3 regions of the Oceanobacillus sp. M65 genome follow, and region 3 is predicted to be linked to each of the others. Evidence: predicted binding sites of a transcription regulator. Region 3 holds the regulator's gene; each other region holds the start of a gene.
The links. The regulator Rex, encoded in region 3, represses fermentation and respiration genes when NADH is low (regulators of the CRP and FNR family bind a similar motif). The targets are predictions, from matches to a motif close to TTGTGAAATATTTCACAA.

Region 1 (3,291 bases), on a different contig from region 3:
GCGCCCATAAAATAAAGCCAAAAGCTTAGTGCGTTTAAACGCGGGAATGCTACATCTCGTGCACCAATCTGTAATGGTACAACAAAGTTCATTAAGGCAATAATAAACGCCATTGCCATGAATATGATCATAACAACACCGTGTGTTGTAAATATCTCATTATAATGTTGCGAGTCGAGCAACTGAGCGTCCGGTGTAGCTAACTGTGCACGCATCATTAGTGCGTCAACGCCTCCACGGAAAAGCATAAGGAGCGCAGAAATTAAATACATAATACCAATACGCTTATGGTCAACGGTTGTTAGCCATTCGCGCCATAGATAACCCCATTTTTTAAAGAACGTTAAACCAGCGATAATTGCAAGTAGGGTAATCCCAATTGCAACCATGGAGGCATATATAATCGGACTTGGATGAGGTATCGCAAAACGTTCAAAGAACTCCATATTTTTTACTCCTTTCAAACCTGCTATAAAGTGAAACTCCATTTAAAAAGGAATTATCGAATAGTCAACCGCCTTTTCTCTTAAAAAACTTCACATGCTCAGGCCGGCATGGCAGCACATACGCTGACACACGCCGACCTTATTGTTTAAAACTAGGACATTACTTTCAATTAGTGTTCATGATCTTGCTCGGAATGGTCACTGTGTTCTTCATCTGAATGGTCAGAATGCTCATCATGGCTTTCTTCTGAATCTCCACCATGATTATGACCACCATGCTCCCCTTCTGGTGCAGGCATGAACTCTAGGTGTGTACCTGTGAAGGTTTGTTGACCAAGATGGCCTGGTTCCAGAAGTTCTTCAAACTTATCTTCTGTTATTGGGTCTGCAGTCGTTTGCACTTCCTCCACCCATTCATCAAACTCATCTGGTGAGACGGCATTTACATTGAACGTTTGCTCTGCAAATCCTTCCCCACTAAAGTTAGCATTTCTACCAGAATATTCACCAGGAACATCTGCTGCTAGATGAAGCGTTGTTACCATATCGGACATCGCGTACTTCTGTCCACCCAATTGTGGTACCCAGAAAGCACTTATTGGGCCGTATGAATACAATCTAAATTCAAGCGGGCGATCTGTTGGTACATAAAGATAATTCATTGTTTCTATGTTTTCTTCCGGATAGCTGAAATGCCATTTCCAATCAGAAGAAGATGCGTAAACAACGAGCGGTTCTTCATCATACCCTTCTGGTGTTGCTTCAACCTTGTAGTTACTCTCTACCGATACAAAAGAAAGATAGGCTACAATCAGAACAGGAATCCCTACACAGATTGCCTCAACCCATACATTACCTTCAATATGTGGCGGCTTATAATCCTCGGGCTGTTTAGACGCACGATATTTAACCAGCATAAAAATTAAAATTGCAAAGACTGCAATGACGATAAACGACATAATTCCAATGGAAAGTAAGATAACATCTGCCTGCGTCTGTGCTTGTGGTCCCTTTGGATCCAATACAGCTAATGGCTCACAGCCTGTTAATACAGTAAGTACAGTGAGGATAGCTGCTAGTATCATCCATTTTATTTTCATAGAGATACTCCTTCCTTATAAATTAGCTATATTCTAAAACTACAAAACTATTATTGTTACAAACTTCACAAACATATTATTATCTTAATACCAGATAAGGAGAAAAACAATTAAAAAGTATTTTCTGTCATAAAATGTTCATGGAAATTAGAACAAAAAGTGAACATTTTACAGATGGGGTTTCATAAGCACTTTTAGAAGAGAACATTAGCCCTGACAGGTTAGCTCAATTCAGCGTTAGCTCGGTCGATGGGAACGTGTTTCTGGTTGATTCCCTCGCTTTTGTGGTCGATAGGATATCCTTTTGTCTATTCACTCCCCCTTCTCACAAAAACAAAAACTCCGCCATCAATACTAATTTCCGTAAAAAAAGCCAACCCTATAAGGCTGGCCTCTTTTTGTACCAAAATGCGATCCATTCTAATATATTTTAAACCAAACGCTTTGTCCCAAAGTTATCACAATACCCGTTTCGCCACTTGCTCCTCCAGTAACTCTTTAAAATTATGGAAGGCCAATTGCTCTGTTTCTTTCACGCCATATTGTCGTACTGTAACATCCCCGCTCTCTATTTCTTCATCTCCAATGACAAGTGCATATGGAACTTTCTTTATTTGGGCTTCCCTTATTCTGTATCCTAGCTTCTCATTACGTTCATCTATGTGAACCCTGATTCCTTGTTGTCGCAATTCACCCTGAAGCTTTAAACAATAATCTACATGTACTGCAGCAACAGGAAGTAATTGCACTTGCACAGGTGCCAGCCAGACAGGAAATGCCCCGGCAAAATGCTCGATAAGAATTCCAAAGAAACGATCAATCGAGCCGTATATGGCGCGATGTATAACCACTGGCCTCTCCTTTTCCCCTTTTTCGTTAATATATGTGAGGTCAAATTTTTCCGGCATTTGAAAATCGAGTTGAATAGTGGCGCACTGGTGGCTTCGCTTTAATGCATCTTTTATGTGAAAATCAATTTTCGGACCATAAAACGCGCCATCTCCCTCATTCACCTGGTATGCGACACCCATTTGCTTAAGCACATTTTCTAAAGAATTTTCTGCATGATCCCAGAGCTCATCAGACCCGAGGGATTTCTTTGGACGTGTTGATAGCTCAACAGTATATGAAAAACCAAATGCCCGGTACATGGCATCCACCAACCGAATTGCAGCCTTTACTTCCTCTTCAATTTGATCCTCCCGCACGAAGAGATGGGCGTCATCCTGGCAAAAGGAACGAACTCGAAGCATTCCATTCAAGGCACCACTGTACTCATGCCTGTGAACCTGGCCAAATTCTGCCATTCGTATTGGTAAGTCTCTGTAGGAATATAAATTATTTTTGAAAATGAGCATATGGCCCGGGCAGTTCATTGGCTTCATCGCAAACTTTGTATTGTCTACTTCAGAGAAATACATATTCTCTTTATAATGATCCCAATGGCCAGATTGTTCCCATAACCGCTGATTCATCATAAATGGTGTCCGAACCTCTTCGTAACCAGCTTTTGTTTGTAGTTCTCTTGAGAAAGCTTCTAATTCATTTCGGATGATTTGACCTTTTGGTAAGTAAAATGGCATCCCTGGTGCTTCCTCTGAAAACATGAACAGCTCTAATTGTTTCCCTAACTTCCGGTGGTCACGTTTTTCCGCTTCCTCCCGTAATTGAAGATATTCCTCCAGCTCCTTGTTTTTACGAAATGCTACCCCATACACCCGCTGCATCACTTCATTATTCTGATC
Region 2 (3,291 bases), on a different contig from region 3:
CGTCATTCATGTAGTAGCTGGACGTGGTTCTGAGATCGGAGATGAATTTGTCGAGCATCCAGTCCCTAAACTCATCTCATTCACAGGGTCGACAGAGGTAGGAAAGCATATCGCTCAACTTGCAAGTAAACATTTAAAAGAGACCTCTCTTGAACTTGGCGGAAATAATGTAATGCTCGTACTGAAGGATGCAGATATTGAGAAAGCAGCCGAAGCGGCCGTTTTCGGTTCTTTCCTTCACCAAGGACAGATTTGTCTATCACTGAATCGCATTATCATAGACGATAGTGTTTACGATGACTTTGTCTCAGCATTCACGCAAGCTGCCAAAAGACTTAAGGCAGGAGATCCTGCAGAAGACGATGTGTTAATCGGTCCGATTATTAACCAGGGACAGATAGAGCATATACAGGAGCTTGTAGAAAGTACAATCGATCAAGGTGCCAAGCTCCACACAGAATTTAAGACAGAGGGAAATGTTATAAAACCAGTTATTTTATCAGAAGTTACTAACGATATGCCAGCAGCGAAAGAAGAAGTGTTTGGACCTGTGGCTTCCCTTCTTCGTGCATCAGATGAAGAAACGGCAATTAAAATTGCCAATGATTCTCCTTTTGGGTTAAGTGGGTCTATCTTTACAAAAGATCGCTATCGAGGCATGCAAGTTGCCAAACGTATTGAAACTGGCATGGTTCATATTAATGATATGTCCGTTAATGACGAAGCACATATGCCATTTGGTGGTGCAAAGCAATCAGGCATCGGGCGCTTTAATGGCGAATGGGTTATGGATGAATTCACAACCACGCAATGGATTAGTGTACAGGCAGAAAATCGAGAGTATCCATTTTAATAAGATATTATAGAACAAAAATCCCAAGATACATGAGTTGTATCTTGGGATTTTATTTGATTAAACAGTAAGCACCTGTATAGTACTACCTATTATCATTTACATACTGACGCATATGATCTTTTATGCCAGCTAAGTAAATTGATGAAGGATCATCTTCCTTCTCTAGTTCTAGAGTAGAGCCATCGGTTGGAAGTGTGTTATTAAATCGTTCCTCATATTCGGCAACATCAATCTCTTTTCTTGAATCAAGTATTTCTTTATGCCTAGTAGGTTGCAGAGCACCTTTAAAGCCTGGCTGCAAAATACCTGAAAAGAATTCGCCTACAGCACCAGAACCGTAGCTGAATAACCCGATTCTTGCCCCTTCTTCCAAATCCTCTTTTGTTTCCAATAGAGATAGCAGGCTAAGGTAAAGCGAGCCGGTATAAATATTACCAATACGCTTATTATACGTTTTGCTTGCTTCATTATTTTCTAACAACCTGTTTTGTGTAACTTCATCAGTCTCAGGTAAAAGTGGCTTTAATGCTTTTTGCCCCATCTTGGTATATGGTAGATGGAAGCAAATTGCTTCGAAATCAGAGAAGGAAGCGTCTGTTTTTACTTTATATTGCTCCCAAACCTTCGCAAAAAATTCAATGTATTGTTCATTTGATAGTTTACCATCAACGATTGCTTTATCTGTATAAGTAGGGCGCCAAAAATCCATCACATCACTCGTATGGTAAGCACTTTTCTCCTCAAGCGCAAGTATTTTCGGGTCAGCACTGATTAACATGGCAACCGCTCCTGCACCTTGTGTAGCTTCCCCACCAGTACGAAGTCCATATCGAGCAATGTCCGATGCAAGTACTAATACTTTGCTTTCTGGATTTAACGCAATATGCCCTTTAGCCATCTGGATCGCTGCGGTAGCTGCATAACAGGCTTGTTTCATTTCAATACTACGTGCATCAGGATTTATCCCAAGCAGATCATGCACATAAACAGCTGATGCTTTTGAGCTGTCGATACCTGTTTCTGTACCGAAAATGACAAAGTCAATCTTTTGTTTATCCGCTTCATCTAAAATATTTAAGGCAGCATTGGCTGCAAGTGTTACCGTATCCTGTGTCATTGGAGCAAACGCCATTTCTTCTTGTCCAATGCCTATCGTGAATTTAGCAGGTTCCACGTCTCTTGCAATTGCTAGTTTATTCATATCTACATATAAGTGTGGTGCGTAAAAACCAATTTTATCAATACCTATTTTCAATGTCCTGCTCCTTTACTACTAAATTTCTACTATTTTACAAGTGATGTATTTCACAAAAATAAAGTCCTTCAAGTTTAATGCAATATAAGATTAATAATATACTTTTTTCTATTCAAAAACAATTCATGTGTACAGAGTATTCATTTAACGTTTCATCAACGCCTTAATCGGAGTTGTTTGAAAAACCTTTATCAAACAAATTATGTTTCCTAGTTCGCATCTGAATACTGAGTATGAGACCAATCGCTGCCATGTTAGTTAACAATGCACTACCTCCATAGCTTATAAATGGCAAGGCAAGCCCTGTTATTGGCATTAATCCGATTGTCATTCCAATGTTTTGAAATACTTGAAAAGCTATTAAGGCTATAATTCCTATTCCTATGTATGCTCCAAAAAGGTTCTTTGCATTTAAAGTAGCTAGTACAATTCGATAAATAAGAAAGAAATAGAGAAATACTAAAATACAAGCACCAATGAAGCCGAATTCTTCACCAATCACCGCAAAAATAAAGTCTGTATGTGCCTCAGGAACCTTTCCGCTTTGAATTTGCACTCCTTGATTAAAACCATTTCCAGTTAACTGCCCTGATCCTATCCCCATTCTTGCTTGTTTCAGCTGATATCCAGAGTTGGAAGGAAAATGTTCAGGGTCTAACCAACCATAAATTCTAGATAGCTGATGGGGTTTAAAGATTTGCATCAATAATTCTGGTGCAACAAAGTAGAGACATACAATTACAGAAACTAGCGCGATTACTCCAAGAAGAATAAGCAGAACCATCTTGCTCGAAATCACCGATATAAACACCAAAGTAGCGGCAGTCATTCCTACCATGAGGGCAGAACCCAAATCTGGCTGTACTAACACCAAAACGAATGGAACAAGGGTAACAATGCCAATTTTTATTATAATCGGTATACTCTTTTTAAATGAAAGCCTTTTGTTACCAACCTTATTTAAAAGGGTCGCAAGGTATAAAACAAGAGAAAACTTCAAAAACTCAGAAGGCTGTAATTCAAATAAACCAAAGTTAATCCACCGTTGTGAACCGTTTTTAATCACACCAAAAAAATGTACATAAATAAGTAATAGAACACTAAATAGATATAAATATAAACTCCATCGCTTTATTAGATCATAGTCCAATAACGCAAAAGCAGCTAGAACAGCAAAGCC
Region 3 (3,291 bases):
AGCCGATTAAATTCCAGTTCTCCGTCTATCATACTCGTTAAATTCGTTTCCATCGCTTCAACAAATGTGGTAATACCGCCATTCGCCGCTGCATCTGGGAAAACGTGAACCGTTAATAGCTCTGTATAATTCTCAAACGTTTCACCATTAATAAGAAATTCTGCAATTCCTTCTCCTTGGGCTTCATTATAATTACCAAGCACCCATTTATCGCTATTAAAAGGCATTTCTAATGAAGTGATCAAATCAGCATACTGCCCTTCCATCGCAACATCTTCAGCTGCTCCTTCTTCTATCTCTTCACCGTTTTCATCGAGTGGAGTGGTTTCTTTTACTTCTGAGCCATATATCTTCCATATCCCGTCCTCAGGTTTCAATGTATGAATACCCTTCGTAAGGTTATTCTGGTATTCTGGTCCATCTACTTTCATGGAAGTCTGTGTATAAGCGACTCGTGCTTCTTCTTCCGATTTCTCTTCAACAGCTAGATCAGATAACTTCATATCCAATGTGTAAGCAGATACTTGGTCTAATAAGTCTTTGGTACTGTTGTAGGCAGGTGATTCGCTATGTATGGTTTCCATATGGGCATCTATGTCTTGATCCATCATAGACTGAATATTCACCTCTAGCACCTCAAACAATTCATCATCTTCCGGAACAGCCTCTTCCTCTGGCTCTTCCGCCGCTTCTGTTTCTTCTTCTTTTTCTTTCTCATCACTGGGTTCTTCACTGCTCGTTGACTCAGAGCACGCACTAAGGAATAAAGCGATAATAAGTACTGTTATGAGAACTATAAATTTTTTCATATTTACCTTACCTCCTAAAGTTTAGTTATCCTGCAACAGCAAACCAGTCATAATCATACCTCATTACTAAGTGAATAGACAGATGTCTTATTCCCTAAATAATTTTCAGACAAAACAGTTATTTTTGACTATTTTTAAATGTAGTTTGTTTAATAAGGACTGTGGGTGTGGTGGAGTTTATTCTGGATTGGAAGCGGGGTTTGGTTGATTGGGAGGCTTCTATGATTGATTGCGGCGATCCTGTGATTGATTGGATCGCTCTTCTAGTTGATTGCAACGATCATGTGATTGATTGGATCGCTCTTCTAGTTGATTGCGACGCTCATGTGATTGATTGGGTCGCTCTTCTGATTGATTGCAACGCTCATGTCATCGATTGGATCGCTCTTCTGATTGATTGCAACGATCATGTCATCGATTGGATCGCTCTTCTGATTGATTGCGACGATCATGTGATTGATTGAATCGCTCTTCTAGTTGATTGCGACGCTCCTGTCATCGATTGGATCGCTCTTCTGATTGATTGCAACGATCATGTCATCGATTGGATCGCTCTTCCGGTTGATTAAAACAGACCTGATCTTCTCTTTTTTTATTCATCTGCCAAACTCCTTCTAAACAAAATAAAAGCCCTTCAAAAACGAAGGGCTTTGCCAACACGACTTTATTCTTCTATTTCTTCTATCTCTTCTGATACAAGTGGATAATGTTTTAAGAAATACACTAATGCTTGCAGTTCTACTGCGAGATCAATGTGGTGCACACGAATATGGCTGGGTACCGATATTCTGGCTGGGGTGAAGTTGAGTATACCCGTGATGCCATGCTCAACAAGCCGATCTGTGATCCCGTCTGCTTCACTCGCTGGAATGGTCAAAATGGCAACCTTGATCCCATTAAGCTTTTCTTCCATATCCTTAATGTGATAAATAGGAACCCCGCCAATAGTAGAGCCAACCTTTTTTTCATCTGCATCAAATGCCATTTGGATCTTTATGTTATTGTTTTTCATAAAGTTATAATGTAAGAATGCGGTACCAAGATTACCAACACCAATTAAGGCCACATCGGTTAACTCATCTTGGTCCAGGGTTTTCCTGAAGAAACCAAGCAAATATTCAACATTGTATCCATACCCCTTCTTACCGAGCGCGCCAAAGTAGGAGAAGTCTCTGCGTATCGTGGCGGAATCTACTTTTACAGCTTCACTTAATTCCTTGGAAGAGACACGTTTTTTACCTTGGTGATTTAAATTATTAAGAAAGCGGTAATATAATGGCAATCGTTTAGCAGTCGCTTGTGGTATTTTATTTTGATCCATCGTTATTCCTTCTTTCGGTACAGTAATTATGTATTAAAATTATCTTTCACAGAGCAGCGCGTTGCCCACTCTGCTGAAAATACTATGTAATCTGGTAAAATTGGTCTATTTTTCATTTCTCTCTCCCTCTATTTTAGCAGAAACTTAATAATAAGTCGTGATTCTTTTCACAATTCATTATGAAATTTTTTACAGCATCTTGTATTTTACTGATGTGTCTAGGTAAGGTAAACTAAGAGAGATGAGGTGACACGTATGATACTTATGCAGGTTAATGGCATTTCAAAAGCTTTTGGAGCGGATGAAATACTATCAAATATAAAATTAGAAGTAAAAGAGAACGACAGAATCGCGCTAGTAGGTAGAAATGGTGCTGGTAAATCCACGCTTTTAAAGATCATGGCCGGAGAATTAACATATGATAGCGGGGAACTTTTCAAACCAAAGGATTTGACCATTGGTTATCTTTCACAGCATACTGCTCTCGACTCCAACCTAACTATATGGGATGAGATGCTAGGTGTGTTTTCTGAACTAGTAAGCAAGGAAGAAGAAATTCGCAAGCTTGAAAACCAAATGGCGGATACAGCAAGTTTATCTGAAACCGCTTATCAAAAATTACTACATGATTATGATCAATTACAGCAGGTATATCAACAAAGTGGTGGATATACCTATGAAGCGGATATTAAAGCAGTTCTGACAGGGCTACATTTTCAAGATTATGATTATAGCACACCAATTACAGAGCTGAGTGGTGGCCAAAAAACACGCCTTGCCTTAGGGAAGCTATTGCTCACCAAACCACAACTACTTATTCTAGATGAGCCGACAAACCATTTAGATATTGATACACTTGGTTGGCTTGAAAACTATTTAGTCAGCTACCCAGGAGCAGTTGTAATTGTTTCCCATGATAGATACTTCTTGGACAAAACAGTATCGATTGTTTACGAAATCTCTCGACACAGAACAAAGAAGTACCATGGAAGCTATAGTAAATTCCTTGATCAAAAGGCCTTGGATTATGAGAAGGATTTAAAGGAATTTGAGAAACAACAGTCTGAAATCAAAAAGCTTGAAGACTTCGTGCAGCGAAATATTGTAAGAGCTTCTACTACGAAACGAGCACAAAGCAGAAGAAAGCAACTGGAGAAGATA

Region 1: qoxA (cytochrome aa3 quinol oxidase subunit II) is a predicted target of Rex. The motif match lies at 1,600-1,617, and genes of this name have one in related genera.
Region 2: ACTWPF_RS12400 (hydroxymethylglutaryl-CoA synthase) is a predicted target of Rex. The motif match lies at 2,150-2,167, and genes of this name have one in related genera.

Annotation. Positions count from the first base shown of each region.
Region 1 covers NZ_JBQQCJ010000005.1:71,448-74,738, reverse strand. The annotation lists gene qoxB (cytochrome aa3 quinol oxidase subunit I) at 1-446, opposite strand, end outside; gene qoxA (cytochrome aa3 quinol oxidase subunit II) at 617-1,546, opposite strand; gene thrS (threonine--tRNA ligase) at 2,005-3,291, opposite strand, start outside.
Region 2 covers NZ_JBQQCJ010000003.1:55,888-59,178, forward strand. The annotation lists gene ACTWPF_RS12395 (aldehyde dehydrogenase family protein) at 1-853, shown strand, start outside; gene ACTWPF_RS12400 (hydroxymethylglutaryl-CoA synthase) at 939-2,111, opposite strand; gene rodA (rod shape-determining protein RodA) at 2,275-3,291, opposite strand, start outside.
Region 3 covers NZ_JBQQCJ010000004.1:6,900-10,190, reverse strand. The annotation lists gene ACTWPF_RS15170 (hypothetical protein) at 1-809, opposite strand, end outside; gene ACTWPF_RS15165 (hypothetical protein) at 1,031-1,273, shown strand; gene ACTWPF_RS15160 (redox-sensing transcriptional repressor Rex) at 1,474-2,130, opposite strand; gene abc-f (ribosomal protection-like ABC-F family protein) at 2,386-3,291, shown strand, end outside.